Regions from separate parts of the Pseudarthrobacter leeuwenhoeki genome, predicted to be linked through region 2. Evidence: riboswitches for the same ligand, from Rfam matches in the RefSeq annotation. Region 2 holds a riboswitch; each other region holds the start of a gene.

Region 1 (9,592 bases), on a different contig from region 2:
GAGGGACGCCGGACCTACTACAGCATCACACCGGACGGGCTGGTGGAGCTGAACAGCCGCCGGGACGAACTCGCCGTCGTGGAAAACGACATCTCCGCATCGGTCCGGCGGCTCGCGGACAACCTCCGGCAGGACATCAAAGCCAACATGCGGGGGCTCCGGGCCGATCTGGCCGCCACGGCCGAGGCAGCGCGTTCGTCGGCCCGTGCGGCCGGATCCACGGTCGCCTCGCTGGCGGGCCAGCGCTTCTCGCCGGAGGGTGACAGCCGGCTGCGTGAAGCGGAGATGCTGGTGCAGGCCTTCCGCGATGACATCCGCGTGGAACTGCGCCGGCACGGCGGCCGGCATCCGATCACTCCCGTGACGCTGGAGACGGTCAGGACTGTGCTGGACCAGGCACGGATCTCCATCCGCAATTCCCTGGACTGATTACTCCGCTGTGATTGACCCCTGTGCTTGTCGCAGCGATTGTCCCTGTGATTGACCCCTGTGCTTGTCGCAGCGATTGTCCCTGTGATTGTCGCAGCAATTGTCCCTGTCGTTGTCCCTATGGGATGCTTCCCGCCCCCGCCGGTTCGCGGCGGGTGCCCTGATGTGGGAGACTTGAGGGCAGCTCTTTTGAGTACCAAAAATTAAGGAGGCCAGCTATGAGCAAGCGTGCACGTAAACGTCGTGACCGTAAGCGTGGCGGCGCGAACCACGGCAAGCGCCCCAACGCCTAAGCAAAAGCTTGGAATGACAGCTTTGAACAAATGACCCCGGAAACCTCACGGTTTCCGGGGTCATTCGTTTTCGCTGGCGGTACGTCGGGATGTCCCCGCTGGGTCAGGCCTCGACCGGGTTGCTGGAGTGAATCCGGTCCAGGATCGAGTTCTTGAGGTTCTCCGGGGCAGCCTCAGTGCAGGAACGCTTCACCATGACGCGGATGACACATTCGAGGTCGTACTGCTCAAAGCACTCCGGGCACCCGTCCAGGTGGTCCTTGATCTCGGCGATGTCATCGTGAGTGAGGGCACCATCCAGATACTCGTAGATGCGTTGCATCCGGGCGTCGTCGCAATCGCCCAGTCCCTGGCAGTCGCTCATTTCCTGTTCTCCTGTTTGTTGCTTCCGGCCGCCACAGTGGCATCGCCAGCCTTGAATCCCCGCTCGGCGGCGTAGTCGGCGAGCATGTCCCGCAACATCTTCCTGCCCCGGTGCAGGCGGGACATCACGGTCCCAATCGGGGTGTTCATGATCTCTGAAATTTCCTTGTACGCGAATCCCTCGACGTCGGCGAAATAGACCGCCAGCCGGAATTCCTCCGGGATGGCCTGCAGGGCGCGCTTCACGTCCGAGTCCGGCAGGTGGTCCAGCGCCTCCGCTTCCGCCGACCGGAGTCCGGAGGAGGTGTGGGACTCGGCACGGGCGAGCTGCCAGTCCTCGATGGTGTCCGAGTTCGACTGCAGCGGCTCGCGTTGGCGCTTGCGGTAGAGGTTGATGTACGTGTTCGTCAGGATGCGATACAGCCAGGCCTTCAGGTTGGTGCCCGGCTTGTACTGGTGGAACGCGGAAAACGCCTTCGTGTACGCCTCCTGGACCAGGTCCTCGGCATCAGCGGGATTCCTGGCCATCCGCATGGCCGCGGAATACAGCTGGTCCACGTACTGCATGGCGTCGCGCTCGAACCGTACCCGGCGTTCTTCCGTGGTCTCGGTCGCCACGTCCAGGGCCTGCCCGTCCACGATCGTCTCCCGGGCGGCAGCATCCTGCACGGCGTCAGGGGCAGGTTCAGGGAGTGCGACGGCGGGGCCGGCAGCAGGTGACTTCACGGGCGTGGCGCCGCTTGCGGCGCCCTCGTGCATGGCCGCAACGGCCGGATCCATGGTGCTCATTGCGTCCCAGTCTACTGTCACCTTGCGGCGGGCGCCCGGAACTGCCGAACGTGGTCGAACCTGCAGGGCCATGGTCCACAACTCCGCAGGATCCGCCGCCAGTTGCGCGTCCTTCACCATCATCAAATCTCTGCCTCCCTGCTCATCATCAGCTCGTTGTCAGCTCGTCGCCCAGCCGCAAACCGGCGGCCGGGACCTGTCATTCACAACCCCGCCCGACGGGCAAATATTCCGCAAAAGTGCAAGACTAGAACCGGTTATCCCGCATCGATTCCGCGGTTCGTCCATCCAGGAGGAAATTCATGTCGTTTGTCCGCTTTCTCGCCCGGCCCATGCTCGCCTCCAGTTTCGTCCTTGCAGGCATGGACAAGCTTAAGAACGCGGATGACACGGCCACGCAGCTGTCACCCCTGCTGCGCCGCGCGGCCGAATCCCTGCCCTTCCAGACCAACGAAAAGGTCCTGGCCCGCGTTATCGGCGGCACCCAGGTCGGAGCGGGCGTGCTCTTTGCGCTCGGCAAGTCGGCACGCCTCGCAGCCACCCTCCTGGCCGTCATCTCCGCGCTCAACGGCTACGTTGAATGGCGCAGCGCCGACATCACCTCCAAAGAGGGCCGCGACGCCCGCCGCAAGCAGCTGCTCAAGAACGTCTCACTGACCGGCGGGGTGCTGCTGGCCGCCGTCGACACAAACGGCCGGCCCAGCCTCGCCTGGCGCGCCGAGCACCTCGCTTCGGACGTGAAGAAGTCCACCGGCCACCTCGCCGCGGACGTCAAGAAGACCACCGGCCACCTCACCGCGGACGTCAAGAAGACCACCGGCAGGCAGCTGAAGAAAGCCGACAAAGCCGTACGCAAAGCTGTAGACCACACCGTCGGAGCCTAAAACAGCAATGACAGGCACCACCCCCACCGCAGCTGCCCGCTCCCTGACGGCCGCAGGCGCGCCGCACTGGCGGGCGCCGTTCGCCGGACAGCCGCTCGACGCAACGGTCACCGTTCCGGGATCCAAGTCCCTGACGAACCGGTACCTGGTGCTGGCCGCCCTCGCCGACGGACCCTCGCGGTTGCGTGCCCCGCTGCATTCCCGTGACTCCGTGCTCATGATCGAGGCGCTGCGGCAGCTCGGGGCCACCATCACGGAAGTTCCGGGGGACGGCGATTTCGGTCCCGACCTGGCCATCACGCCCATCAGCCCGGACGCCGCCGGGGCCCGGACCGGCATCGACTGCGGACTGGCCGGGACGGTCATGCGGTTCGTTCCGCCCGTGGCGGCCCTGCGCCGGGGAGTGACACTGTTCGACGGCGACCCGCACGCGCGCAATCGCCCCATGGGGCCGATCATCGAGGCGCTCACCGGGCTGGGCGTCGCCGTCACCGCACCCGACGGCGGCCCCGCCTCCGCGCTGCCGTTCGCCGTCGACGGCACCGGCGAAGTGCGGGGCGGCCACCTCGTCATCGACGCCAGCGCTTCCTCGCAGTTCGTGTCCGCGCTGCTCCTGACCGGAGCCCGCTTCACGGAGGGACTGCACCTCGAGCACCGGAGCAGGGACCTCGCCGGGAAGCCCGTCCCCAGTCTGGACCACATCAACATGACCGTCGCCGTGCTCCGCGGAGCCGGGGTGTCCGTGGACGATTCCCGACCGAACCACTGGATCGTCTCCCCCGGGCCGATCCGCGCCTTTGACCTCAGGATCGAACAGGACCTCTCCAATGCGGGCCCCTTCCTTGCGGCGGCCCTGGCCACCCGCGGGACCATCCGCATCCCCAACTGGCCGGCCCGGACGACGCAGGTCGGCGATCTGTGGCGCAGCATCCTCACCACGATGGGGGCATCGGTGACGCTCACAGACGGCACCCTGACCGTCACCGGCGGCCCGGAAATCAAGGGCGCGGACTTCGACAAGACCAGCGAACTCGCCCCCACGGTGGCCGCGCTCTGCGCCCTGGCCAGCGGCCCCTCGCAGCTGAGCGGCATCGCCCACCTCCGCGGTCACGAAACAGACCGGCTGGCCGCTCTCGTCGCCGAGATCAACCGACTGGGCGGCGACGCCGAGGAAACCTCCGACGGCCTCATCATCCGGCCCGCACCGCTGCACGGCGGTGTTGTCCACAGCTACGCCGACCACCGCATGGCCACGGCCGGCGCCGTTCTGGGCCTGGCCGTTCCCGGCATCGAGGTCGAGGACATTGCGACCACCGCCAAGACCATGCCCGGCTTCCCGCAGCTGTGGGAGTCCATGCTCGCCCAGGGCACCGCCGGCAGCGCAGCCCCCGCAGAGGTCTCCGCCGCAGGCCCGGCCCCGGCAGAGAAGGACACCGCCCGTGGCACGCAGCACTGACTCCTGGGACGAATCCGACGTCCGGATCCGCCCCAACAAGAAGGGCACGCGCCCCCGCACCAAGGACCGGCCCGCCTACGACGACGCCGTCACGGGGCGGATCATCACCGTTGACCGCGGACGCTACACCGCCGTCGTCGCCGAGGGCACCCCGGAAGAACGCAAGATCATCGCCGCCCGGGCCCGGGAACTGCGCCGCAACCCCGTCGTCGCCGGCGACTTCGTCTCCCTCGTCGGGGACGTCAGCGGCGAACCGGACACCCTGGCACGGCTGGTCAAGATCCAGGACCGCAGGACGCTGCTGCGGCGCAGCGCCGACGACACCGACCCGATCGAGCGCGCCGTCGTCGCCAATGCCGACACGCTGGTGATCGTGGTGGCGGCCGCCAATCCGGAGCCCCGGACCGGGTTCATCGACCGCGCCCTCGTGGCCGCGTACGACGCCGGAATCGAACCGTTGCTGCTCGTCACCAAGGCCGACGTCAAGGATCCCGCGGAACTCCTCTCCAACTACCAGCACCTTGCCTTCCCGGTGATCATCTCCAGGACGGCGGACTCCGCCGCGTCCGGCATCGATGCCCGCTCGGATGACGGGCTCTCGGCCCGTCTGGACAAGGACGCAGTCTCCCAGCTGCGCGCCCACCTCGACGGGAAGGTCACCGTCATGCTGGGCCACTCCGGCGTCGGCAAGTCCACCATGGTCAACGCCCTGACCGGCGCCGAGCGCGCCACCGGCGGCGTCAACGCCGTGACCGGGCGCGGCCGCCACACCTCCTCCTCCGCGCTGGCCCTCAAGGTCAATGATGCGCCGCCGGGAAGCTGGATCATCGACACCCCCGGCATCCGATCCTTCGGCCTGGCCCATGTGGACCCCGACCGGATCCTGCGGTCCTTCCCCGATCTTGAGCCCGGCACCGACGGCTGCGAGCGGGGCTGCAAGCACGATTCCAGCGCCGTGAACTGCGGCGTGGACGCCTGGGTGGCCGCCGGCCATGCGGGTGAGTCCGGCCCCGCCCGGCTCACCTCACTCCGCCGCCTGCTGGGGACCGACCCGCGGATGGAAGCCCAGGACGTCAAGGAACTGGGCACCGTCTCCTAGTCCGGGAGGGGGGCTGTCCGGCCCTCAGCCGGCCCGCGCCGGGCCCGCTCCTGCGGCGCAGCCACGTGGCCTCCCGCCCCGCAGCCCGCTTTGGCGGTAGTTTGGAACCATGAGTCAACCCGCTTCGAGCTACAACGATGACCTGCGCCTTGCCCATGTACTGGCAGATTCCGTAGATTCCCAGACCATGAGCCGCTTCAAGGCACTCGACCTTCGGATTGAGACGAAGCCGGACCTGACGCCGGTGACCGACGCCGACAAATCGGTCGAGGAGGCCATCCGCGGCCAGCTGTCCCGCTCCCGTCCGCGCGACGCCGTCCTCGGCGAGGAGTTCGGCAGTTCCGGCCATGGCTCCCGCCGCTGGATCATCGACCCGATCGACGGGACCAAGAATTTCGTCCGCGGCGTCCCGGTCTGGGCCACGCTGATTGCCCTCGTCGACGAGGGTGAGCCGGTTGTCGGCGTCGTGAGCGCGCCGGCGCTGGGCAAGCGCTGGTGGGCCGCCAAGGGCGCCGGGGCATACATGGGCCGTTCGCTGGCGGCCGCCACCCGGCTGAAAGTCTCCAACGTCTCCAAGCTCTCGGACGCCTCCCTGTCGTATTCCAGCCTGGGCGGCTGGAAGCAGCGCGGCAACCTCGACGAGTTCCTGGACCTCACCGAGAAGGTCTGGCGCACCCGCGCGTACGGCGATTTCTGGTCCTACTGCCTCGTGGCCGAAGGTGCTGTCGACATCGCCTGCGAGCCCGAACTGAACCTCTACGACATGGCCGCGCTGGTCCCGATCATCACCGAGGCCGGGGGACGCTTCACCTCCCTCGAAGGCGAAGACGGCCCGTTCGGCGGCAACGCCCTGGCCACCAACTCCATCCTGCATTCGGAGGTCCTCAAGCGCCTCAACCCGGACCTGGACGACCTGCTCTAGGCACCTCCGGGGCGTTCCGCAGTCCCCGGACCGTGTCCCGTAACAAAGCACTTCACATTCCTGCCCCGCCTTTTGGGCGGCAGCAGGCATGACCTACGCTCGAAGCAGGTCACGAGTGCCAGCGCGAAACCCCGGTTTGCTGGCCGGCAACCCTCCATTCGCGGCGGGGTGCCCCGGGTGACGACCTGGCCGGTCCGGAACGGACCCGGCAAGCGCGGATCCCCGGCGTGTGGGGTCCTATTCGAGCGAGGTCCCATGACGACTGCCACCATTCCCGCCAGCCCTGAAATCCGGACCGGCTCCAGCCAGGCCCGTCCCGACCCGCGGTTCACCGTGGCCCGCCGGCCGCTGGCCGCAGTGACCGGCGCCGAGATCCAGGCACCACTGATCCAGGGCGGACACGTCCGCTACGCCAACCTGGACTACGGCGCCTCGGCCCCTGCCCTGTCCGTGGTCTCGGCCTACCTCAATGAGATCCTGCCGTTCTACGCCAGCGTCCACCGCGGCGCCGGCTACGCCTCGCAGATCAGCACCTCGGTCTATGAGAACGCCCGCACCATCGTCCGGGAGTTCGTGGGCGGCCGGCCAGACGATGCGGTGATCTTCACCCGGAACACCACCGATTCGCTGAACCTGCTGGCCGGCTGCCTGCCCGCCGCCGGCGGCGGGCACACCGGCGAGGTGCTGTACCTCGACATCGAGCACCATGCCAACCTGCTGCCGTGGCAGCGCGTCCCGCACCGCAGCGTCATCGCCGCCGCCACGCTCGCGGCCACCCTGGAACTGCTCCGCGCGGAGCTCGCGCCCGGCGGCGTCAGCCTGCTCGCCGTGACCGGCGCCTCCAACGTCACCGGTGAGATCCTGCCGATCCGGGCCCTGGCTGCCCTGGCCCACGACTACGGCGCCAGGATCGTCGTCGACGCCGCCCAGCTGGCGCCGCACCGGCGGATCGACATCGCCGCGGACGACGTCGACTACCTCGCCTTCTCCGGGCACAAGCTCTACGCACCGTTCGGCGCCGGGGTCCTGATCGGCCGTCCCGACTGGCTCGACGCCGGTACCCCGCACCTGGCCGGCGGCGGAGCCGTGCAGGACGCCCGGATTGACAGTGTCAGCTGGACCACCGGCCCCGCCCGGCATGAAGGCGGTTCCCCCAACGTCCTCGGCGCCGCCACCCTGGCCCGGGCCACCCAGGTGATCGCCGGCCTGGACGTGGACCAGTGGCACGCGCACGAGAACGCGATCCGCTCCTTCCTCATCGAGGGCCTCGCCCGGATCGACGGCGTGACGGTGCACCAGATCTTCTCGGACAGTGCGTCCTTCGACTCTCCGGCAGGCACCGGGCCCGGCACCACCGCGGGTACCGGCACGATCGGCGTCGTCAATTTCTCGGTGGAAGGCTACGACGCGGGCCTCGTGGCGGCCTACCTGTCAGCCGAACACGGCATCGGGCTGCGGGACGGCCGCTTCTGCGCGCACCCCCTGCTGCGGCGGCTCGGGCTTCCCTCGGGCTCGCTGCGTGCCAGTTTCGGCGTGGGTTCCCGGCTGGAGGACGCCCAGCGGCTGCTCGCCGCCCTCCAGGAGCTGCGCCGGGCCGGCCTCGGCTGGGACTACGTCGTTGATGCCGGGCGCTGGGTGCCGTCCAACGACACCCGCAGCTACCCGCACTGGGCCCCCAACACGCCCGGCACCGCCGGCGCGGCCCCCTGCAGCCAGGACTGAGAGCACCACGGGGGTCCCGGCGGGGAATCCCCGGCGCTGCCGGGTGCGGTAAATTCGAAAGGTACCCATCCGGACCTGCCCAAGGAGATCGCACGTGGCACGCGGTGGACCCAAACTGCATGAGGAACGCCGCCAGGAGCTGGGCCAGAGTTTCCAGGACGGCGGGGAACACTACGAGCGCGTCCGCCCCGGGTACCCCGCCGATTCGGCGCACTGGCTGATCCCGCCGGGCGCGAAGGACGCCGCGGACCTCGGCGCCGGCACCGGGAAGTTCACGGCACTGCTTCTCGCGCGCGGTCTGCACACGGTGGCGGTGGACCCTTCCGCCGACATGCTGGACCAGTTGCGCCGGACGCTCCCGGCCGTCACCGCCGTCGAGGGTACCGCCGAGCACACCGGCCTGCCCGCCGGGGCGTTCGACGTCGTGACCGTCGCCCAGGCCTGGCACTGGTGCGATCCGCTCCTGGCAAGCACGGAGACCGCCCGGATCCTCCGCCCCCACGGCGTGCTGGGGCTGATCTGGAACCAGCTGGACACGTCCGTTCCGTGGGTCCACCGGCTCTCGCGCATCATGCATGCCGGCGATGTCCACAAGCCGGATTTCACACCGCCGCTTGGGCCGGAATTCACGGGGCTTCAGAGCCACCTCACCCGCTGGGAGGATCCTGTGCGCACCGCTGACATTCTGGAGCTGACGAAGTCCCGCAGCTACTACCTGGCGGCCAGCGGGACGATCCGGGCCAAGGTCCTGGGCAACCTCGGCTGGTACCTGCACGAGCACCTCGGCCACCACCCCGAAGACGTCATCCCGCTCCCCTATCTGACACAGAGCTGGCGGGCCGTCCTGGCCTGACTCCGGCGGGGCGGCACTTCATGACTGTCGGCATTGCCCCGGGCAGGCACCCTGCCCTATAGTAATTTCGGTCTGCCTAATAATTATTTGTAGGCGTTTGCAAACTCCGGTGCCGGCGCCAACTGCCGCGTCGCCGTCGACGCACCTACCCAGGGAGCCCGCCGTGCTGGAAGTAACAGGACACGACTCTACGGCGCCGGAAGCACCCGCCCGGGGAAAACCGGGCGGCCGTGCCATGATTGGCCTGCTGGGCCCGGCGTTCGTCGCCGCGATCGCCTACGTGGACCCCGGCAACGTTGCGGCGAATCTCACGGCCGGCGCCCGGTACGGCTACCTTCTTGTCTGGGTCCTGGTGGCCGCCAACCTCATGGCTGTACTGGTGCAGTTCCAGTCCGCCAAGCTCGGCATCGTCACCGGGAAAAGCCTTCCCGAGATCCTCGGCGAGCGGCTCAAGCCGTTCTGGCGCCGTGCGTTCTGGGTCCAGGCCGAGTTCGTGGCCGCCGCCACCGACCTTGCCGAGGTGGTGGGTGGTGCGATCGCGCTCTACCTGCTCTTTGGGCTGCCCCTGCCCCTCGGCGCCCTGATCGTCGGCGGCGTCTCCATGGCCCTGCTCGCCGTGCAGGCCCGGAACAACCAGCGGCCCTTCGAGTTCATCATCATGTTCCTGCTCGGCATCATCACGATCGGATTCCTGGCCGGCCTCTTCATCAGTCCGCCCGACCCTGCGGGCGTCGCCGCAGGACTGATTCCGGGGTTCCAGGGTCCGGACACCGTGCTGCTGG
Region 2 (9,592 bases):
GGGCCCAGTAGCCGATCTGCTGGAAGGTCGGGAGGCAGCCCATCAGGAAGGTGGAGACACCGACCAGGACGATGCTGAGCTGGAGCAGCTGCTTGCGGCCGAACTTGTCGCCGAAGTGGCCAAAGACGATGCCGCCGATCGGACGGGCGACGAAACCAACGGCGTAGGTAAGGAAGGCGGCAATAATGCCGTCCAGTTCCGTGCCGGAGTTGGGGAAGAACGTCTTGCCGAACACGAGGGTGGCGGCCGAGGCGTAGAGGAAGAACTCATACCATTCGACGACGGTGCCGGCCATGGAGGCCGTTACTACCTTCTTGAGTCCGGACGTCTTGACGTCTTCCTCTTCCGGGCGCCTGGCGGCGGCGTTTTGTGTACTCATTTCGACTCCTTCGGTGTCTCCGTCGACACCCTATGGACCTCTGGGCTGTGGACGCCTGTGATTTGTGACACGGGGCATCATTCCCCACGAGTATGGACGCTCGCGACCGTGGCCTCAACGGCCATTAGTGCAGAGCGCATCTGCAAAAATGCACAGCTGGCCTGATTCTCCGGTGCTTCCGTCCACAGATTCGCGCGGGATGTGGCGCAGGATCCGGCGGAGGCTGGGTCAAACTCCCAGTCCGGATGTGCGTTCCAATCCACTGTGGTCCAGGGTGGCTGCCGGTCCGGCAGAAGTCGAGCCGAAGGTCTAGCTGAAGAAGTACCGCCGGAGCTGGCTGTTCAGCTGGCCGATCTCGGTCAGGAAACCGTCGTGCCCGATCGGTGCCTCGATGGTGTGCACGGCAACTTCGCCGGGCAGGGCAGCGGCGAGGGCATGCGACTGGGCCGGGAAGTACAGCCGGTCCGAGTCCACGGCCGCCAGCAGGAACTCCGCCGTGGCGGGAGCCAGGGCCTCGGCGAGGGCACCGCGGCCCCGGCTGATGTCATGGCTCATGAGCGCTTCGGTGATGGCGATGTAGCTGTTCGCGTCGAAGCGGCGGACCAGTTTGTTGCCCTGGTGGTCGAGGTAGCTCTCCACCTGGTAGCGGCCGCGCCCGGCGAGGGATCCGGCTTCCAGCGGGGCCTCGGCGTCCTGGGCGTTCCGGCCGAAGCGTCCGTCCAGCTCCGCGGCCGAGCGGTAGGTGATGTGCGCGATCCGCCGGGCCAGGGCCAGGCCCGCTTCCGGCTCCGGACCTCCGTAGTAGTTCCCGCCCTTGAAGTTGGGGTCCTGCCGGATGGCGAGGGTCTGCGCCTGGGCGAAGGCGATCTGCTCGGCGGTGCTGCTGGCGCCGACCGAAATCACGCCGCAGCGCCGGACCCGCTCCGGGTAGCTGACGGCCCATTCCAGGGCGCGCGCCCCGCCCAGGGAACCGCCGAGCACGGCGTACCAGCTCCGGATGCCCAGGGCATCCGCCAGCCTGGCCTCGGCCTCCGTGGTGTCCCGCAGCGTCACGAGCGGGAACCGTGAGCCCCAGGGTTTTCCGTCGGGCGCCGCCGACGACGGCCCCGTCGAGCCGTAGCAGCCGCCGAGGATGTTGATCGAGACGACGAAGTACTTGTCCGTGTCCACCGGGGCTCCGGGGCCCGCGAGCTGCTCCCACCAGCCCGGCTCCTCGCTGGCGCCCTGCGTGACGTGGGTGTCACCCGTCAGCGCATGCTCGATCAGCACCGCATTGGAGCGGTCCGGGTTGAGGGTCCCCCACGTCTCGTAGCCGAGGGTAGCGTCCGGCAGCAGGGCCCCGGATTCGAGCTTGAGGTCGCCGATCCGGAGGTGCCGGACCGTTCCGTCCGGGACCGGGGCATGGGGGTGGGCGGTCGTGCTTACAGGCACACCCTGGCGGGTGACGGCAATGCTCATGTGAGGACCTAACTTCGCGCTTGCCCGCCGTCAGATGACCGGCAGGCCAGGTCTTCACCCGGGGCACCCCGCCGCAAAAGGAGGGTTGCCGGCCAGCAAGCCGGGGCTGTCACTGGCACTCATGACCTCCACTGAGTGTACGAAATGCGGCGGCCCGGTGGCGAAGATTGTGACGAACTTAAGACTCACCCCGGTCTTGCCGCAGTTAACCCCGGGCCCCGGGGCCCGGGCGCCCCGGGGCCGGGACGCCGGGCGGTGCTCAGGCGGTTTTGGCCGCCCGGAATCCGGCGTCGAGGTCGGCCAGGATGTCGTCGATGTGCTCCAGGCCCACGGAGAGCCGGACCAGGCCGGGATTCACGCCGGCCGCGGTCTGCTGTTCCGGGGAGAGCTGGCTGTGGGTGGTCGACGCCGGGTGGATGACGAGGGAGCGCACGTCGCCGATGTTGGCCACGTGCGAGTGCAGTTCGAGGGCGTCGACGAAGCGTTTGCCCGCCTCGGCTCCCCCGGCAAGGTTGAAGGAAACGACGGCACCGGTCCCCTTCGGGCCGTACTTGCGGCCGCGCTCGTACCAGGGGCTGGACGGCAGCCCCGCGTAGGCGACCGATTCGACGTCGTCCCTGGCCTCGAGCCATTCGGCCACTTTGATGGCGTTGGCGACGTGCCGCTCCATCCGCAGGCTCAGGGTCTCGATGCCCTGGGAGATGAGGAAGGCGTTGAACGGGGACACCGCGGAGCCGAGGTCGCGCAGCAACTGGACGCGCGCCTTGAGGATGAAGGAGAGATTGGCACCGAGGGCACCGTCCGCACCGAGGTCCCGGGCGTAGACCAGGCCGTTGTAGGTGGGGTCCGGGGTGTTGAAGCCGGGGAAACGCTCCGGGTCCCTGCCGAAGTCGAAGTTGCCGGAATCCACGATCACGCCCGCGATCGCGGTGCCGTGGCCGCCAAGGTACTTGGTGGCGGAATGCACCACAATGTCCGCACCCCACTCGATCGGCCGGATCAGGTACGGGGTGGAGAGCGTGTTGTCCACGATCAGCGGGACACCGGCCTCGTGCGCCACCTCCGAGATGCCCTCGATGTCCAGCACATCCTGGCGGGGGTTGGAGACCACTTCGCCGAAGAACAGCTTGGTGTTGGGCTGCACGGCGTCACGCCACTGGGCCAGGTTGTCCGGATCCTCGACGAAGGTGACGGAGATGCCGAACTTCTTCAGCGTGTGCGCCAGCAGGTTGTACGTGCCGCCGTAAAGGCTGGGGCTGGCCACCACATGGTCGCCGGCCTCGGCGACGTTCATGATCGCCAGGGTCTCCGCAGCCATGCCGGAGCTCAGCAGCAGGGCCGCGAGTCCGCCCTCCAGGCTGGCCACCCGCTGTTCCACGGCGTCCTGGGTGGGGTTGCCGATCCGGGTGTAGATGGGAGCCAGTTCGGCAAGGGCGAAGCGGTTGGCGGCGCTTTCGGCGCTGGGGAAGACGAACGACGTCGTCTGGTAGATCGGCAGTGAGCGGGCGCCGGTGACGCTGTCCGGCTCCTGGCCGGCGTGGATCTGGCGGGTTTCAAAGGACCAGGCACTGGACATTGGGACACTCCTCAAGGGGCTGGGCCCAGGCATCCCGCGAACTCGTTGGCCCGGGACTGCACTGGTGCCGCGCTTGCCGTCCGGCGGATGCCGGTCGGCCAGGTCTTCACCCGGGGCACCCCACCGCGTGACGAGGGTTGCCGACCAGCAAGCCGGGGCTGTGTGCTGGCACTCATGACCTGCAACCAGTCTAGGAACCGGTTCCGGTTGTGGATGCCTTTGTGACACGAACATGAAGTTTCACGTCCGGTGGGACAGGAAAGCCCTGCCGTCCGCCGAGGTGACGCGGATCAGTGCCGGCGGGGATCCCCGAAAATGACATCCCACCACGGTTAGGAGATCCTAAGCTGAGAGCCGCATCACAAAGTGCCAAGATGAGGGCATGCGCATGGATCACGTCTCTTACGCCTGTGAACAAGATGGCCTAGCTGCCACCACCGAACGAATTGCGTCTGCCCTCGGCGTCGAAGCCGTGAAGGGCGGAGTACACCCCAGATTCGGGACCCGCAACATGATCATCCCGCTCGCGGGACACAAATATGTCGAGATCGTGGAGGTCCTGAACCACCCCGCGTCCGACAAGGCCCCCTTCGGCCAGGCCGTCCGCGCCCGCTCCGAAGCAGGCGGCGGCTGGATGGGCTGGTGCGTTGAAGTTGACGACCTTGCCCCGTTCGAGGAGCGGCTCGGCCGCGCCGCCGTCAACGGCAACCGCAAGTTCCCGGACGGCCGTGAGCTGGTCTGGAAGCAGATCGGCATCCTCGGACTCATCTCCGATCCCCAGGTCCCCTACATGCTCAAGTGGGAAGGCGATCCGGACCTCCACCCGTCGAAGGCCTACGAGAGCAACGTCAAGATGTCCGCCCTGACGATTGCCGGTTCGGCGCAGCGTGTCACCGAATGGCTCGGCGTCCCGGTCGAGAAGCCGCTGGAAGACGTGGCCGTGAACTGGCTCGCCCCCCGCGGGACGCCCGGCATCCTGTCCGTCACGTTCGAGACGGCTTCCGGAGCCGTTACGATCTGACGCTTCACCGCCCCACACTTCGGCCGCCATCAGCGGGTGCCAATGACGTCACCCACCGATGGCGGCCGATACTTTTTAAAGCCCCAGCCCCAGCCCCGCCCCCGCCCGGAGGTGCACGGCCCGGCCCGGCCCGGAGGTGCGCGGCCCCGCCCGGCGTCCCGCACTGCAGGGCAACGCGGGGTCACATCGCGCCCGTCCGGAGGCCCCGGATGGGCGCGATGTGACCCCGCGTTGTTTTGTCGCGTTGTTTTGTCGCGTTGTTTTGTCGCGTTGTTTTGTCGCGTTGTTTTGTCGCGTTGCTTTATGCAGACTCAGCCGAGGCCGATGGACCGGCCGAAGAGGCTGAAGCCGACGAACGCCACGATGTCCAGCACGGCGTGGGCGATCACGAGCGGCATCAGCCGGCGGGTTTTGGTATAGGCGTACGCGAAGATGACGCCCATGATGGCGTTGCCGATGAACGGCCCGAAGCCCTGGTAGAGGTGGTAGCTGCCGCGCAGCATGGAACTGGCGAAGATGGCCAGCGGCAGGCTCCAGCCGAGCTTGGGGAGCCGGTCCAGCAGGTAACCCACCACGATCACTTCCTCCACGATCCCGTGGCGGATCGCGGAGAGGACCAGCACCGGCACGGTCCACCAGTAGGAATCCAGCGCGCTGGGGATGATCGCCGTCGTGATGCCCAGCGCCCGGCCCGCGGCGTACAGTCCCAGGGACGGGATGCCGATCAGCGCCGCCAGGCCGAACCCCTGCAGCAGGTCCCTGCCGGGGCGGGCGAAATTGAGGCCCAGCTTCTGGAACGCCGTGACGCCGCGGCTGCCGCCTCCGGACGGGCCAGACGTGCGGTGGTCCGTGAGGAAATAGAGTGCCAGGACCACCGGCACCAGGGCGAAGAGGATGTCCAGCAGCTGGTAGGTGAGATCGAAGTATTCGCGGCTGCTTTGCGACCGGTTCAGGGTGGAGCTGCCCTCCGCCAGCGGCGCCCGGGTCAGCTTGTCCAGCAGCTGAACGACCGAGTACACGGCGGACTGCCCCAGGGACAGGCCCAGGACAATCCAGACTTCTAACCGCAAACGGCGGCGGGCGGGAACGAGCATGTTCCTATCTTGCCCGGTCTTGGCTTGCGCTGCCCGCCCGGCGTTCACGCCTATGCTTGGGGTTTATGAGTGCGCCCGGGAAAATCATCATGATCCGGCACGGCCAGTCCGCGGCCAACGCCGACACCTCGATCTACAACCGGGTGCCCGATTACCGGATTCCGCTGACCGTCCTCGGCGTGGAGCAGGCCCGGGCGGCCGGCGAGCAGGTCCGGCGGCTGCTGGACGGCCGTCCGGTGTGCGTGTACGTCTCCCCTTACCTGCGGGCCTACCAGACCCTCGAGGCGCTCAACCTCGGTCCGCTGGTGGAGCGGGTGATCGAGGAGCCGCGGCTGCGGGAGCAGGACTGGGCCAACTTCCAGATCGCCGGTGAGATCGAGGACCAGAAGGAACTCCGGAACGCCTACGGCCACTTCTTCTACCGCTTCCGGGAAGGCGAGTCCGGCTCGGATGTCTATGACCGGATCTCCTCGTTCATGGAGACCCTGTACCGGCACTGGTCCCGACCCAGTTACGCCCCCAACGCACTGTTTGTCACCCACGGGCTCACCATGCGGCTGTTCTGCATGCGCTGGTTCCACTGGTCCGTGGAGTACTTCGAATCCCTCAACAATCCGGACAACGCCGAGGTCCGCACCCTGTACCGCAGCGGGGACGGCAAGTACGAGCTGGACAAGCCGTTCAGCCAGTGGGAGGACCGGCGCGTCGATGAGACGGTACTGGACGCCCCGCCGATGATCTTCTAACAGCCGCGGGTCATTCCGGAACCCGGGCGATCACCTGCCGGAACTTCCCGCTCGACCCGCTCTGTTCCGGCGGCTCTTCCGCACGGACGACGTCGACGTTCCCCAGTTCCAGCCCGGCGAGGTACTCCCGCAGCTTCCCCGACGCCGCGTGCCACACCGCCGCGGCGTCGGCGCCGGGTTCGGGTTCGAGCCGGAGCCGGAGGGTCGCCGGACCCGTCTGGAGGAGCTGGCTGCGGTGCAGTCCGGGCGTTTCGTTGAGCACGGATCCGATGGCGAGCGGAAGGACCCGGACCGTGGTTCCGTCGGCGGCCGGCAGCCGCAGGACGTCGTCGCGGCGGCCCGCGACCCGGATGGCCGGCAGCGGGCTGCCGCACCCGCACGGGCCGGCCTTCGCCAGCACCGAGTCGCCGAGGTCGTAGCAGATGATGGGCTGCACGCGGTTGGCGAGGTTGGTGAGCCGCACGGTGTGGGAGTACTCCCCCGGCGGCGTGGGGGCGTAGTCGGCCCCGACCGGTTCCAGGATGGCCCAGTCGCTGTTTACGTGCAGCCAGCCGCGGCCGCAGTCGAACGCCAGCGGGGTGAACTCGGAGGCCGCGTAGGCATGAACGCCTCCGCGATGCGGGCCCGGACGTCCGGCCCGCAGGACTCGCCGGCCAGCTCCACCACCACCGGTCTCAGGTGGAGCCGGCCGGCCATCTGTTCCCCGGCGAGCAGCGCGAGGGCACTCGGGTAGCCGGTCACGGCCGAGGGGTCGTAGTCGTTCAGGGCTGCCACGAGCCGTGCCAGCGGCTGCTGCACCCGCCCAGCGCAGTCCGTGGCGGGCCATGGCCAGCAGCCCGGCGGGAGACAGCCAGGCCAGGTCGATACGCAGGACGAAGGACTGGGAGACGGCCACGGACCGGGGATCGTGCACGAAGATCCCGGGGTGCCCGGTGGTGCCCGACGTTGTGCAGACGAAATACCGGCCCAGGAACGGCGTTCCGACCAGGGCCGGATCGGCGATGAACGCCCCGACCCCGGCCCTGGTGACCGCGGGGTCGGCGACCCAGTCGTCGAAGCTGGCCATGAGCTGCTGTTTGGTGACCGGTGGCAGCTCCGCCAGGACAACGCCGCCGCCGGGCCAGGCCGGCCGGCCACTGGCGCTGGGCGCGCAGCTGATCGAGGGCGATGCCCAGTTCCTCCAACAGCCTGGCCACGGTTGCCTCCTGGGGTGGGCCGAGAGCATGATCTCGCACGTTTCAGGATGGATGCACGGTCAGCGGGCGCGGGCCCCCGCGCGCCAGACAGCGTGGGTCAGCGGCATGCCGGGCCGGTACGCCAGGTGGGTGGCGGACGGCGCGTTCAGCAGGTGCAGGTCCGCGCGGTGGCCGACGGCGATCGAGCCGACGGCGCGTTCGCCGTCGGCGTCGTTCCCGGACTCCCGCCCGAGCGCCAGCGCGCCGCCGTATGTCGCGGCGCGCACCGCCTCGTGGACGCTGAGGCGCATCTGGAGCACGGCGGTGGCGACGCAGAACGCCATCGAGCTCGTATAGGAGGTGCCCGGGTTGCAGTTGGAGGCGAGTGCGAGCTGCACGCCGGCGTCGAGCAGTTCCCGGCCCGGCGCCAGCGGCTGGCGGGTGGACAGATCGCAGGCCGGCAGGCACGTCGCCACCGTGCCGCGACCAGTTCCTGTGTCGCTGTCCGGCCCGTCCCAGCCGGACCAGCTGGCCGCGAGGGCGTCGACGTCGGCGCCGGACAGGTGGTTCACGTGGTCCACGCTGGCCGCACCGAATTCCACCGCGAGCCGCACCCCGGGGCCCTCGCCGAGCTGGTTGCCGTGCACGCGCAGGCCCAGCCCGGCGTCCCGGCAGGCCTGGAGCACGCGCCGGGACTGGTCTTCGGTGAAGGCGCCCCGCTCGCAGAAGACATCGGCCCAGCGCACGTACGGCCGGACGGCGGCGAGCATGGGCCCGCAGACCAGGTCCGTGTACTCCCCGGCGTCCATCCCCGCAGGCACCAGGTGCGCGCCGAGGTAGGTGACCTCATCGACCACGGTGGAGGCGATCCGGGCGCTGCGGGCCTCGTTGTCAATGTCCAGGCCGTAGCCGGTCTTCGTTTCCAGGTAGGTGGTGCCCTGCGAGACGGCCTCGGCCACCCGGCCCATCGCCAGCCGGGTGAGGTCGAAGTCGCCCGTGCCCCGGGTGGCGGCGGTGGTCACGGCGATCCCGCCGGCGCTGTAGCTCTCCCCCGCCATCCGGGCCTCGAACTCGGCGGTCCGGTCCCCGGCGAAGATCAGGTGGGTGTGCGAATCGACCCAGCCCGGCAGCAGGGCACGGCCGCCGGCATCGACGGACCGGTCGGCGGCCGGCGCGTCGGCCGCCTGCCCCAGCCAGGCGATCCGTTCGCCCTCGATCACCACGGCCGCGTTCTTCAGGACCCGGTGGTCCGGGTCCTGGGTCATCAGCTCGGCGATGTTGGTGATCAGGGTGCTCATGGGTCCATTGTTCAGCGCCGGATGGACATCCGGGTCGCCGCCAGAGCGGCGACTGTCCGGGATGCCGGACTGTCGGCCGGGTGCGGCTCCGCGGCGCCCTGGCCTGCGAGGATCAGCCCCGCGGCCAGCTCAGCGATGCCGGAGGAGGTCTGGAAGCCGTAGCCGCCCTGGCCGGCGAGCCAGAAGAAACCTGGGGCTTCGGCGTCGAAGCCCACCACGGGGATGCCGTCGGCGGCCTCGGTCCGCAGCCCGGTCCAGGCCCGGCGGATGCTGCCGATCCCCATCGTGGTGAGGGTGTTGAGCCGGGCGACCAGCGCCTCGATGTCGCCCGGATAGGGCTGGGCATCCTCGGGGCCGCTCGGCACGGTTTCGGACGGTGAGATCAGCACCTGCCGCCGTCCGTCCGGCCGGAAGTAGAAGCTGCCGGCCGACGCCACCATCGGGCAGCCCTGCGGGAGGGGGTGGTCGACGTCGACAATCGCCGCGGTGCGGCGGTAGGGCTGGAGTCCGAGCTTCTCGACGCCGCTGAGCACGGCGAGCTCGTCCGCCCAGGCGCCGGCGGCGTTGACCACGACGGCGGCTTCAATGCCTTCCTGGCCGGCACCGAGTTGCCAGCCGGAGCCGAGCCGCTGGGCCGAGTGGACCTTAGCGCCGGTGATGATGTCCACGCCGCCCTCAACCGCCCACTCCCGGTGGTCTTCCAGCAGCAGGGACGCGTTGCAGGCGAAGGATCCGGAGTCCAGTCCGGCGGCCGTGAAGGACTCCGGTTTAAGCGCGGGGCAGATTTTCAGGGCGTCGGCATGGCTGATCCGGTGCATGAAGCCGCTGGCCTGCTCCTGGACGGC
Region 3 (9,592 bases), on a different contig from region 2:
GCGCCTTGCAGCCAGCCAGTACGATTCGCCAGTTTTAAGGAGAGCCTGATTGGACTTCACGAAAAGTTCAGGAACAGCAGATCGAGGATTAGGCCCAACAAAACCTGCGGTAATCAGTCGCCATCACGACAGTGCTGGGGTGCGGGCCGCCGAGCATATGACGGCACGTGAAACGATGTCAGGTCCTGCCGCATCCACCCTTCTGCGCGGGGAGCCTAACACGGCACCGGATGCAGCAATCTTTGCGGTCACCAAGGCGCCGGCGGCCCGGACCCTGGTGGACATCATCCAGGAAACAATCGCGAGGTACCCTGCTGCTCCGGCGTTGGATGACGGCATGGAGTTGCTGACCTACGAGGCCCTTGGCGCGCGGATTGCGGACGTAGCACGTCGGTTGTGGAGCGCGAATATCGGCGCAGGAGACCGTGTTGGCGTTCGTGTTCCGTCGGGATCCGTGGATCTCTACATTGCAATCCTCGGGGTCCTCGCCGCGGGGGCTGCCTATGTTCCTGTTGACGCCGACGAACCGGAAGACCGGGCCGAAACGGTTTGGTCTGAGGCAGGTGTGTGCGCTGTGATCGGCCAAGACCTTGACCTCACCCTTATAGGCGGGGTGCGCACTCTGGGGCATAGCCCGGAAGCACACTGTGAAGACGATGCCTGGATCATCTTCACCTCCGGTTCCACCGGCAAGCCGAAAGGTGTGGCCATCACGCACCGCTCGGCAGCCGCTTTGGTTGATGCGGAAACGGAACTTTACTGTGTGAGCAGCCCACTCGGGCCTGGCGACCGGGTCCTGGCCGGATTGTCTGTCGCGTTCGACGCCTCCTGCGAGGAAATGTGGCTGGCGTGGCGGAGCGGGGCATGCCTGGTTCCTGCGCCCCGGGACGTGGTCCGCTCCGGCGCCGATCTTGGTCCATGGCTGGCACATCGGGCTATCACAGTCGTGTCGACGGTCCCCACCCTCGCCGCCTTATGGCCGAGCGAGGCACTGGCTAAGGTCCGGCTGCTCATCTTTGGCGGCGAGGCATGCCCTGCCGATCTCGTCGCCAGGCTCGCCGGCCCGTCACGCGAAGTCTGGAACACCTACGGCCCCACCGAGGCAACGGTTATTGCCTGCGGGGCATTGGTGGACGGCAAGCAGCCCGTGAGGATTGGGCTTCCGTTGTGCGGGTACGCCCTCGCCGTCGTCGACGCGGCCGGAATGCCGGTGGCGTGGGGGGAGGAAGGCGAGCTTGTCATCGGCGGTGTAGGGCTCGGCCGGTACCTGGACGCGGCCAAGGACGCCGAAAAGTATGCCCCGATGCCTTCTCTCGGGTGGCCCCGGGCCTACCGCAGCGGCGACGTTGTGCTCGCGGATCCGGCCGGACTGGTGTTCGTCGGCAGGGCGGATGAGCAGGTCAAGCTGGCCGGCCGCCGGGTCGAGCTGGGTGAAATTGACGAAGCTCTCGCTGAACTGCCCGGGGTGGCTGCGGCAGCCGGAGCCATCCAGATGAGCCCCAGCGGCAATAAGGTGCTCGCGGGATATTTGGTGCCGGCAAAGGGCTCGATCCTCGACCTTGGACTATGCCGGGAACTCCTTGCAGAAAAGCTTCCGGCACAACTTGTTCCCGCGCTGGGCATTGTCGAGGAACTTCCCCTGAAGACCTCGGGCAAGGTGGACAGGAAAGCCCTTCCCTGGCCGCTCGTGACTTACGCCGGCACTCATGTCAAGGAGCTTACGGGCGAATTGGCCTGGCTGGCTCAGCAGTGGACGGACCTGCTCGGTCCGCTGCCGTTGGCCGAGAACAGCAATTTTTTCGTCGAAGGGGGAGCGAGTCTGGCGGCCGCCCAGTTGGTCTCATCGCTGCGGGTCCGCTACCCGAACGTTTCCATTGCCGACATCTACGATCACCCAACCCTCGGCGGGCTGACAACCCATCTGACGGAAAGCACCAGCTCCGAGACGGAACAGCGGAACATTGCACCCACTCCCGCATCTATCGGCTGGATCCAGTCAGCGGTGATCCTTGCTCTCTACTCCATCACGGGTCTGCGCTACATCACCGGCATCCTGATTGTCTGTATCGTTGTTTTCCAAGTTTCGGACAGCCCCTGGGTGCCGAATCCGCCGCTCCTGCCGGTATTGCTGGCGTGGGTTGTGCTCTACAGCTTTCCGTTCCGTTTTCTTTTCGCTGTAGCCTCCGCGCGTCTCCTGCTCATCGGGATCAGACCCGGGATTTACCCCCGGGGAGGCGCAACCCACTTGAGATTGTGGGCTGTCGAACGCGTAGTCAACTACTGCAAACTGGAACCGCTGATGGGCACTCCCATGGCTTCCTGGTATGCCCGCGCGCTGGGATGCGAGGTTGGCAAAGACGTCCATCTTGATGCCATGCCTCCCGTCACCGGTCTCGCAACTTTCGGGGCTGGCGCATCGATTGAACACGAAGCGGACCTGGCCGGGCACTGGCTTGACGGTGACGTCCTGCATGTAGGCCGTGTCCGAGTGGACGAGGATGCACGCGTTGGAATGCGCTCCACGCTGATGAACGACGCCCACGTGGGAGCCGGCGCTGAGGTTGCCCCGGGTACCTCCGTCACCGGCAAGGTGCCTGCCGGGCAGCTCTGGGCCGGATCACAAATGGAGTATGTGGGGGCGGCCGGCATGGATTGGCCTTCCACCGCCGGTCACCACCGCCCCTCACGGGGGATCTCGCTTCTTTATCCGGTCTCGCTCGCCGGCATGACCCTGCTACCCCTGGTGTCTGTTATCCCGGGCGGCCTGCTGGCACTGACGGCCGTTCAGGGCATCACATCCCTTGACGACGCCCTGTGGACCTTGGCGGGGTGGAGCCCTGCGTTCCTGGTAATTACCGTGGTTGTCTATCTGACGTTGACTGCGGCGCTGGTGCGCGCCTTAAGCGTTCTCATGAAACCAGGCTTCCATTCGGTGCATGGTTCGGCCTCCTGGGCGGCCTGGTTGACCGAAGCGTTGCTGACGAAATCACTCATTGCCGCCTACCCCATCTATGCCAGTCTGTTCACCCCCGTGTGGATGCGGATGATTGGCGCCCGGGTGGGCAAACATGTGGAAGTCTCGACCGTGGAAACCCTGCCGCACCTGACGCACTTCGCCGACCGGTCCTTCCTCGCGGACCACTCCATGGTGGCCTCACGACGTATCCGCAAAGGCTGGATCCACCTCGGTGCCGCAAGCGTGGGAGAAAAATCCTTTGTGGGCAACTCCGCGATAGTGGGGCCAGACCACCATGTTCCCGACAACTCGCTGCTGGCCGTTCTGTCCTCTGCACCGAAAGACATGCCGGCGGACTCTTCATGGTTCGGGCGTCCAGCCGTGGAACTTCCCCGGCCGGTGGACCAGGGTGATTCCTCCCGGACCTACAACCCCGCCACGCATCTGTTAGTTGCCCGCGGAGCAGTCGAAGTGTGCAGGATTCTTCCTGCTGTCCTCACGGCCTGGCTCGCCTTAATAACGGTCTGGGTCCTCAGTCAGATCTACGATCAAAACGGACTGGCCGTTACCGCACTGTGGTCCGGGCCGGTGCTGTTGGGCAGCGGCATCGTGGCTTGTCTTGTCGCTCTGGCTGCGAAATGGGCCCTGGTGGGGCGCTTTGAAGTTACCGAGTACCCGCTTTGGACCTCCTTCGTCTGGCGGAACGAACTCGCCGATGTATTCTCCGAATCGCTGGCGGTACCCGGTCTTGTCCGGATGAGCCTCGGCACACCCATGCTGAACTGGTGGATGCGTTTGATGGGCACCAAAGTTGGCCGCGGTGTGTGGTGTGAGACCTGGTGGCTGCCGGAGTTCGACCTGATCTCCCTGGGAAATGGCGTCAGCGTCAACCGCGGAACAGTGCTGCAGACACACCTGTTCCACGATCGCATCATGCGGATGGACCGGATACAGCTCGGCGCGGATTCCACCCTGGGCCCGAACAGCATTGTGTTGCCGGGCAGCACCATCATGGACGGCTCCACTGTTGGTGCGGCGTCGCTGGTGATGCGTTCGGAGGTCGTTCCGGCAGGCACCCACTGGGCCGGGAACCCCATCCGTCACTGGTCGCCAAACGAAGCCCCTCTCCGCCAGCGCCACCGGGCGCAAGGTATCAATGATTTTTCAGAGGAAACGCCAGACCACGGTCCGTCAGGCAAGAACCAGGGAGTGTTGAAAAAATGACCTACATCGATCACAGGGCGAACAATTCGGCTGCCGCGCTCGGTGCATTTGGATCCGTTATTACCGCAATGGTCACACCGTTCGACAATCTCGGAGCGCTCGACAATGCCGGGGCCTCAACACTGGCGAAGTGGTTGGCGCAGCCCGGATGGAATGACGGCATCGTGGTCAACGGCACCACCGGAGAATCGGTGGCCACTTCGGACGGCGAAAAGGTGTCGATGGTCCAGTGCGTGACGCAGGCGGTCCAGGACACGGGCACGAAAGTTATCGCCGGCGTCGGTGCAGGCGACACCCGCCACAGCGTTGCCATGGCAATCGCCGCCGCATCGCAGGGAGCGGATGGCCTGCTGGTGGTCGCGCCGTATTATTCGCGCCCCTCACAGCGGGGAATCCTCGAACACTTCATGGCCATTGCTGACAGCACCCCACTTCCGGTGATGCTTTACGACATCCCGAAGCGGACGGGGGTCGCGATCGAGCCAGATACTTTCGTTGCGGCTGCCGAGCATCCCCGTATCCTTGCGGTCAAGGACGCCAAAGGCGACTTGGAGTCGTCCGCCTGGGTGATGGAGCGAACGAACCTTGCCTACTACTCGGGGGACGACGCGCTGAACCTGCCGTTGCTTTCCATCGGCGCCGCGGGATTCGTTTCCGTGGTGGGCCACGTCGTGGGCAACCGATTGCGCGACCTCCTTGAGTGCTACACGCAGGGACGAGTCGCAGAGGCACTTGAAATTCACCGTGAGCTGCTGCCGGTCTACCGAGGGATGTTTCGTGCCCCCGCCGCCGCTTCTGTCAAAGCAGCACTGGCCTGCCAGGGCCTTCCTGGCGGTCCGGTGCGGCTGCCGATGGTCGGTCTCACTGATGAAGAGACCCAAGTCCTGATGCTGGATATGGCATCCGCGAGGGTTCCATCCTCACAACCCGTATGACCCGCCTAGGAATCACCTTGAGCAAGGAACTGTCATGACATCGACCAAAAAGCAGCGCCTCATCGGCGTCGACGTCGCCCGGGGAATCGCCCTGATCGGCATGATGGCTATCCACATCCTGGATGGGTTTGACGAGAACTTCCAGCCGACGTTGGCCTGGACCATTTTGTCAGGCACATCGGCTGGTCTGTTCGCCCTGCTTGCCGGGATTTCGTTGACCTTCACCGCAGGCAGGATGACGCCGCTCACGGGTAGGGCGCTCACGGCGGCGAAGGCGTCCCTGGCAGTACGGGCCATCATCATCCTCTCCATCGGCCTGCTCCTCGCCTCCCTCAACCCGCCGGCCGCCATCATCCTGGCCTACTACGGGACACTGTTCCTGATGGCGGTTCCGTTGTTGGGGCAGGGCCCCCGCGTACTCGCGGCCGCCGCCCTTGGCTTTGCCGTACTCGGGCCCATTTTCATGCAGGCGGTACGCGACCAATTGCCAAACCTTGACGGAGTCGATCCAACATTCGCCTCCCTCGTGACAATGCCCCCGGCGACCGTTTCGGACCTGTTGGTAGGCGGCTCCTACCCCGCCATCCCCTGGATGGCCTATGTCTGCGCAGGCCTTGCGCTTGGCAGGCTTGACCTGGGTTCCCATGCGGTGCAGGTCAGAGTGGCTCTCGGCGGGCTCGGACTCGCAGTAGGCTCATGGCTGGTCTCCGCACTCCTGATGGGGCCCCTCGGGGGCAGCGCCCGCCTGCTGGAATCCACCCCATGGCTGGGCGCCGAAGGAATTCGCGACGTGCAGACCTGGGGGCCTCTTCCCACGCTCCCGACGACGTCGTGGTGGTGGCTGGCGATCCTGTCACCGTATTCATCCACGCCAATGGAACTTCTCAACACCATCGGCATCGCCGCGGTGGTCCTGGGCGCCATGCTGATCCTCGCCAACAAAGCACCAGCGGCGCTCATGCCGCTGGCTGCAATGGGCGGAATGACGCTGACCCTGTACTCAGCGCACCTCGTAGTCCTTGCCACGGGCTTCCTCCAGAACCGGACCGTGGTAGCCCTGGCCATCCATACGGTCGTGGCGGCGCTCTTCGCCATCATCTGGAGGAACGTAACGGCAGGCAAGCAGGGCCCTCTGGAACGCCTGGTGTCCAGCGGCGCCAACCGGGCGCGCAAGCGGGTGCTCGAGAATAACGCCCCTGCAGACGCGGCGGCGAACTCCGCTGCAGTCCCTGGCCCCGGGGCTGAGACTGATCCCCAGGACAGCGCACGGGACGGAGTACCCACGTCTGCCGGCGCTGGCGTTCAGCGCGGTCCGCGATAGCTAATATGAGTCTTCTGGTGACAGCACTTATTGCCATTGCAGCGGTGCTGGGTCTTTCGGCGGCTCCGGCCCCAGCCGCGCCTCCTGGCCGGCTGGTGACCAACCCGTGCGAGCGATTGAACGCGGGCGAAGTGCAGTTCCCAACCAACGGAGTGGGCCGGGTGACGTTCGCCACTGCGAAATCGTATGGCGACATAAAAGTCCTCATTACGGGGTGCGTCAGCACTCGTGCAGGGTATATCCAGGAGTGGCAAAGCACGGGTTTCGCGGGCAGATCCGGTTTCGCCCCGCCGGGCAAAATGTGGCAGGACACGCTCTTCTCGCCGTCGGGGTCCTTCTCCTTCACCGAGGCGCTTGGCAGGAAAAATCCTGGAACGGCACTCAAGTACCACACTATTAACCGCAACTCGCGGTGGGGCGGGGAACCCGGTCCGACGTACAACCAGTACTTTGAAGGTCGGGATGGCGGTGCCGACGAAGACCTTTGGTTCTACCTTCGGGAGGGCGACTACGAGCAGGCGGCAGTCATCAACTGGAACCGTGAACCTGATATGCCCACGGTGCAGGGCGCTTCCTTCGCCATCTTCCTGCACGCCGGAAATTCCCCCACCTTTGGATGCATTTCCACCGACCTCCCCACGGTGACCCGGCTCCTTAAGAGTGCAACGCCAGGCGACCGGATCGTTATGGGAGTGGAGCCCGCGGTGTTCGCTCAGGGCACGAAACCCACGAAGGCCCCGCCATCTGACGGTTCAGGGAAGTCGTCAAGCGCCCAGCCCGCCATCCCGCCATCTGACGGTTCAGGGAAGTCGTCAAGCGCCCAGCCCGCCATCCCGCCAGCTGACGGTTCAGGGAAGACGTCAAGCCCCGAGCCCGCTATCACGCAGCCGCCAGCAAGAATTCTGGCCGCTGCGGTAGGCGCTTTCGCGGTCCTGACCGGCGCCTACGTCATCACCAGAAGGCGGAAACGCCATTGAGCAAGCTGGGTGTGGGGAGCTGGCTCACGGTTACCTAGGATGACGCCGGTGGCGGTGCTGGCCGGCGTCGCAGGTGTTAGGTTTTTGGTGAGTAATGAGAACCGGCGCCAAGCCCTGACTGGCCGGTCGGCAACCCTCCTTTCCGCGGCGGGGTGCTTCAGGTGAATACTCGGCATATCGACCATTCGAGCTGCAAGCGTGAAAGAAGGAGATCCGTCATGCCTGACGCGTCCGCCCCCGCTGTCCCCGGGACAGCACCCGCCCCGTCCCCCGCAGTCCCCGGTGCCGCCGGGGAGAAACTGGCGTACCGCCTGTTCACCGGCCCCGATGACCGCGCCTTCTGCGAGCGCGTCTCGGCCGCCCTCGCCGAGGGCTACGTGCTGCACGGCAACCCGTCCGCCACGTTCAACGGCAGCAGCGTCATCGTGGCGCAGGCCGTCGTGCTGCCGGCGGCGATCGCCAGCGCCGATGCCGCCGTCGCCACTGCCGTGGATGATCTCGAGTTCGACGGCGAGGGCCACGCGTGAGCTACGCCGGGGACCTCAGCCCGCTTCAGGCCTGGGCCAAGCTTGAGGATGGCGCCATCCTGGTGGACGTCCGCACCGAGGGTGAATGGGCCCACATCGGCATCCCGGACACCGCTGCCGCGGGCACCAGGCGGAACGACCCGCTTTTCATCCAGTGGAACCTGGCCGGCGGCATCCCCAATGCGCGGTTCATAGAACAGCTGAAGCTGCAACTGGAACAACAGGCCCCCGCGGCCGGAGGCACAGAACTGGTATTCCTCTGCCGTTCGGGCGCGCGGTCCATCGCCGCGGCGATCGCCGCGACGGAGGCGGGATTCACCTCCTACAACGTCCTCGAGGGCTTCGAAGGCGAACCGGACCGCGACGGCGAACGCACCGTCAACGGCTGGAAGAACCGCGGCCTGCCCAGCAAGCTTGGAAAGCACTAGGTGGCCTTCAACCCTGACGCCGCCGGCTGGAGCGCCGACACGCAGGCCGTCCGCGGCGGACTCGACCGCACCGGCTTCCAGGAAACGTCCGAACCGGTCTTCCTGAACTCCGGTTTCGTCTACGAGTCCGCGGCCGCCGCGGAGCGCGCCTTCACCGGCGAAGACGAGCGCTTCGTTTACTCCCGCTTCGGCAACCCCTCGGTGGCCACCTTCCAGGAACGGCTTCGGCTGCTCGAGGGCACCCAGGCCTGCTTTGCCACCGCCTCGGGCATGTCCGCAGTCTTCACTGCCCTCGGCGCCCTGCTGGCCGCCGGCGACCGGGTAGTCGCGGCCCGTTCGCTGTTTGGATCCTGCTTCGTGATCCTCAACGAAATCCTTCCCCGCTGGGGCGTCGAGACGGTCTTTGTGGACGGCCCGGACCTGGAGCAGTGGCGGTCCGCGCTGTCCGAACCGACGACGGCGGTCTTCTTCGAATCGCCGTCGAACCCGATGCAGGAAATCGTGGACATCGCCGCCGTCAGCGAGCTGGCGCACGCCGCCGGGGCGACGGTCGTCGTCGACAACGTCTTTGCCACCCCCCTGCTGCAGCGCTGCGGGGAGTTCGGCGCGGATGTGATCGTGTATTCGGGGACCAAACACATCGACGGCCAGGGCCGGGTGCTCGGCGGCGCGATCCTGGGCACCAAGGAGTTCATCGAGGGCCCGGTCAAGCAGCTCATGCGCCACACCGGCCCGGCACTCTCCGCGTTCAACGCCTGGGTGCTCACCAAGGGTCTGGAAACCATGGCCCTGCGTGTGAACCACTCCTCCACCTCCGCGCTGCGGCTGGCCGAATGGCTTGAGGGGCAGCCCGCGGTCAGATGCGTCAAGTATCCGCTGCTGCCGTCCCACCCGCAGTTCGAACTGGCCGCCCGGCAGATGAAGGCCGGGGGCACCGTGCTGACCTTCGAGCTCTCCCCGTCCCCCGGGCGTTCGGCGAAAGAGGCCGCCTTCGCGCTGCTGGATGCGCTGCGGATCATCGACATCTCCAACAACCTGGGCGATTCGAAGTCGCTCATCACCCACCCCGCTACCACCACGCACCGCGCCATGGGGCCCGAGGGCCGAGCGGCGATCGGGCTCAGTGACGGCGTGGTGCGCCTCTCTGTGGGCCTCGAGGACGTCGAGGACTTGACCCGGGACCTCGGCCAGGCGCTCAAGCAGGTCTAGCGCTGTTCCGGTCCG

The links. Region 2 has a riboswitch for S-adenosylmethionine ahead of ACZYX4_RS04430 (bifunctional o-acetylhomoserine/o-acetylserine sulfhydrylase). Riboswitches for the same ligand answer to the same signal wherever they lie in the genome.
Region 1: it holds a riboswitch for S-adenosylmethionine, as region 2 does, so the genes downstream of both, ACZYX4_RS03280 (aminotransferase class V-fold PLP-dependent enzyme) here and ACZYX4_RS04430 (bifunctional o-acetylhomoserine/o-acetylserine sulfhydrylase) in region 2, are expected to answer to the same signal.
Region 3: it holds a riboswitch for S-adenosylmethionine, as region 2 does, so the genes downstream of both, ACZYX4_RS13685 (DUF1737 domain-containing protein) here and ACZYX4_RS04430 (bifunctional o-acetylhomoserine/o-acetylserine sulfhydrylase) in region 2, are expected to answer to the same signal.

The regions. Positions count from the first base shown of each region.
Region 1 is NZ_JBVAYY010000003.1:40,742-50,333, reverse strand. It holds gene ACZYX4_RS03320 (PadR family transcriptional regulator) at 1-429, shown strand, start outside; gene ACZYX4_RS03315 (50S ribosomal protein bL37) at 648-722, shown strand; gene rsrA (mycothiol system anti-sigma-R factor) at 826-1,086, opposite strand; gene ACZYX4_RS03305 (sigma-70 family RNA polymerase sigma factor) at 1,083-1,946, opposite strand; gene ACZYX4_RS03300 (DoxX family protein) at 2,177-2,758, shown strand; gene aroA (3-phosphoshikimate 1-carboxyvinyltransferase) at 2,766-4,214, shown strand; gene rsgA (ribosome small subunit-dependent GTPase A) at 4,198-5,313, shown strand; gene hisN (histidinol-phosphatase) at 5,423-6,235, shown strand; SAM riboswitch class IV at 6,343-6,456, shown strand; gene ACZYX4_RS03280 (aminotransferase class V-fold PLP-dependent enzyme) at 6,491-7,957, shown strand; gene ACZYX4_RS03275 (class I SAM-dependent methyltransferase) at 8,052-8,810, shown strand; gene ACZYX4_RS03270 (Nramp family divalent metal transporter) at 9,046-9,592, shown strand, end outside.
Region 2 is NZ_JBVAYY010000004.1:33,332-42,923, reverse strand. It holds gene ACZYX4_RS04440 (MFS transporter) at 1-379, opposite strand, end outside; gene metX (homoserine O-acetyltransferase MetX) at 689-1,837, opposite strand; SAM riboswitch class IV at 1,849-1,964, opposite strand; gene ACZYX4_RS04430 (bifunctional o-acetylhomoserine/o-acetylserine sulfhydrylase) at 2,097-3,413, opposite strand; SAM riboswitch class IV at 3,478-3,593, opposite strand; gene ACZYX4_RS04425 (VOC family protein) at 3,796-4,434, shown strand; gene ACZYX4_RS04420 (CPBP family intramembrane glutamic endopeptidase) at 4,746-5,528, opposite strand; gene ACZYX4_RS04415 (histidine phosphatase family protein) at 5,594-6,274, shown strand; gene ACZYX4_RS04410 (phenylacetate--CoA ligase family protein) at 6,285-7,340, opposite strand; gene ACZYX4_RS04405 (amidohydrolase family protein) at 7,530-8,747, opposite strand; gene ACZYX4_RS04400 (NAD(P)/FAD-dependent oxidoreductase) at 8,759-9,592, opposite strand, start outside.
Region 3 is NZ_JBVAYY010000014.1:45,851-55,442, reverse strand. It holds gene ACZYX4_RS13705 (Pls/PosA family non-ribosomal peptide synthetase) at 176-4,180, shown strand; gene dapA (4-hydroxy-tetrahydrodipicolinate synthase) at 4,177-5,115, shown strand; gene ACZYX4_RS13695 (heparan-alpha-glucosaminide N-acetyltransferase domain-containing protein) at 5,150-6,436, shown strand; gene ACZYX4_RS13690 (hypothetical protein) at 6,598-7,413, shown strand; SAM riboswitch class IV at 7,504-7,618, shown strand; gene ACZYX4_RS13685 (DUF1737 domain-containing protein) at 7,632-7,940, shown strand; gene ACZYX4_RS13680 (rhodanese-like domain-containing protein) at 7,937-8,368, shown strand; gene ACZYX4_RS13675 (O-succinylhomoserine sulfhydrylase) at 8,369-9,577, shown strand.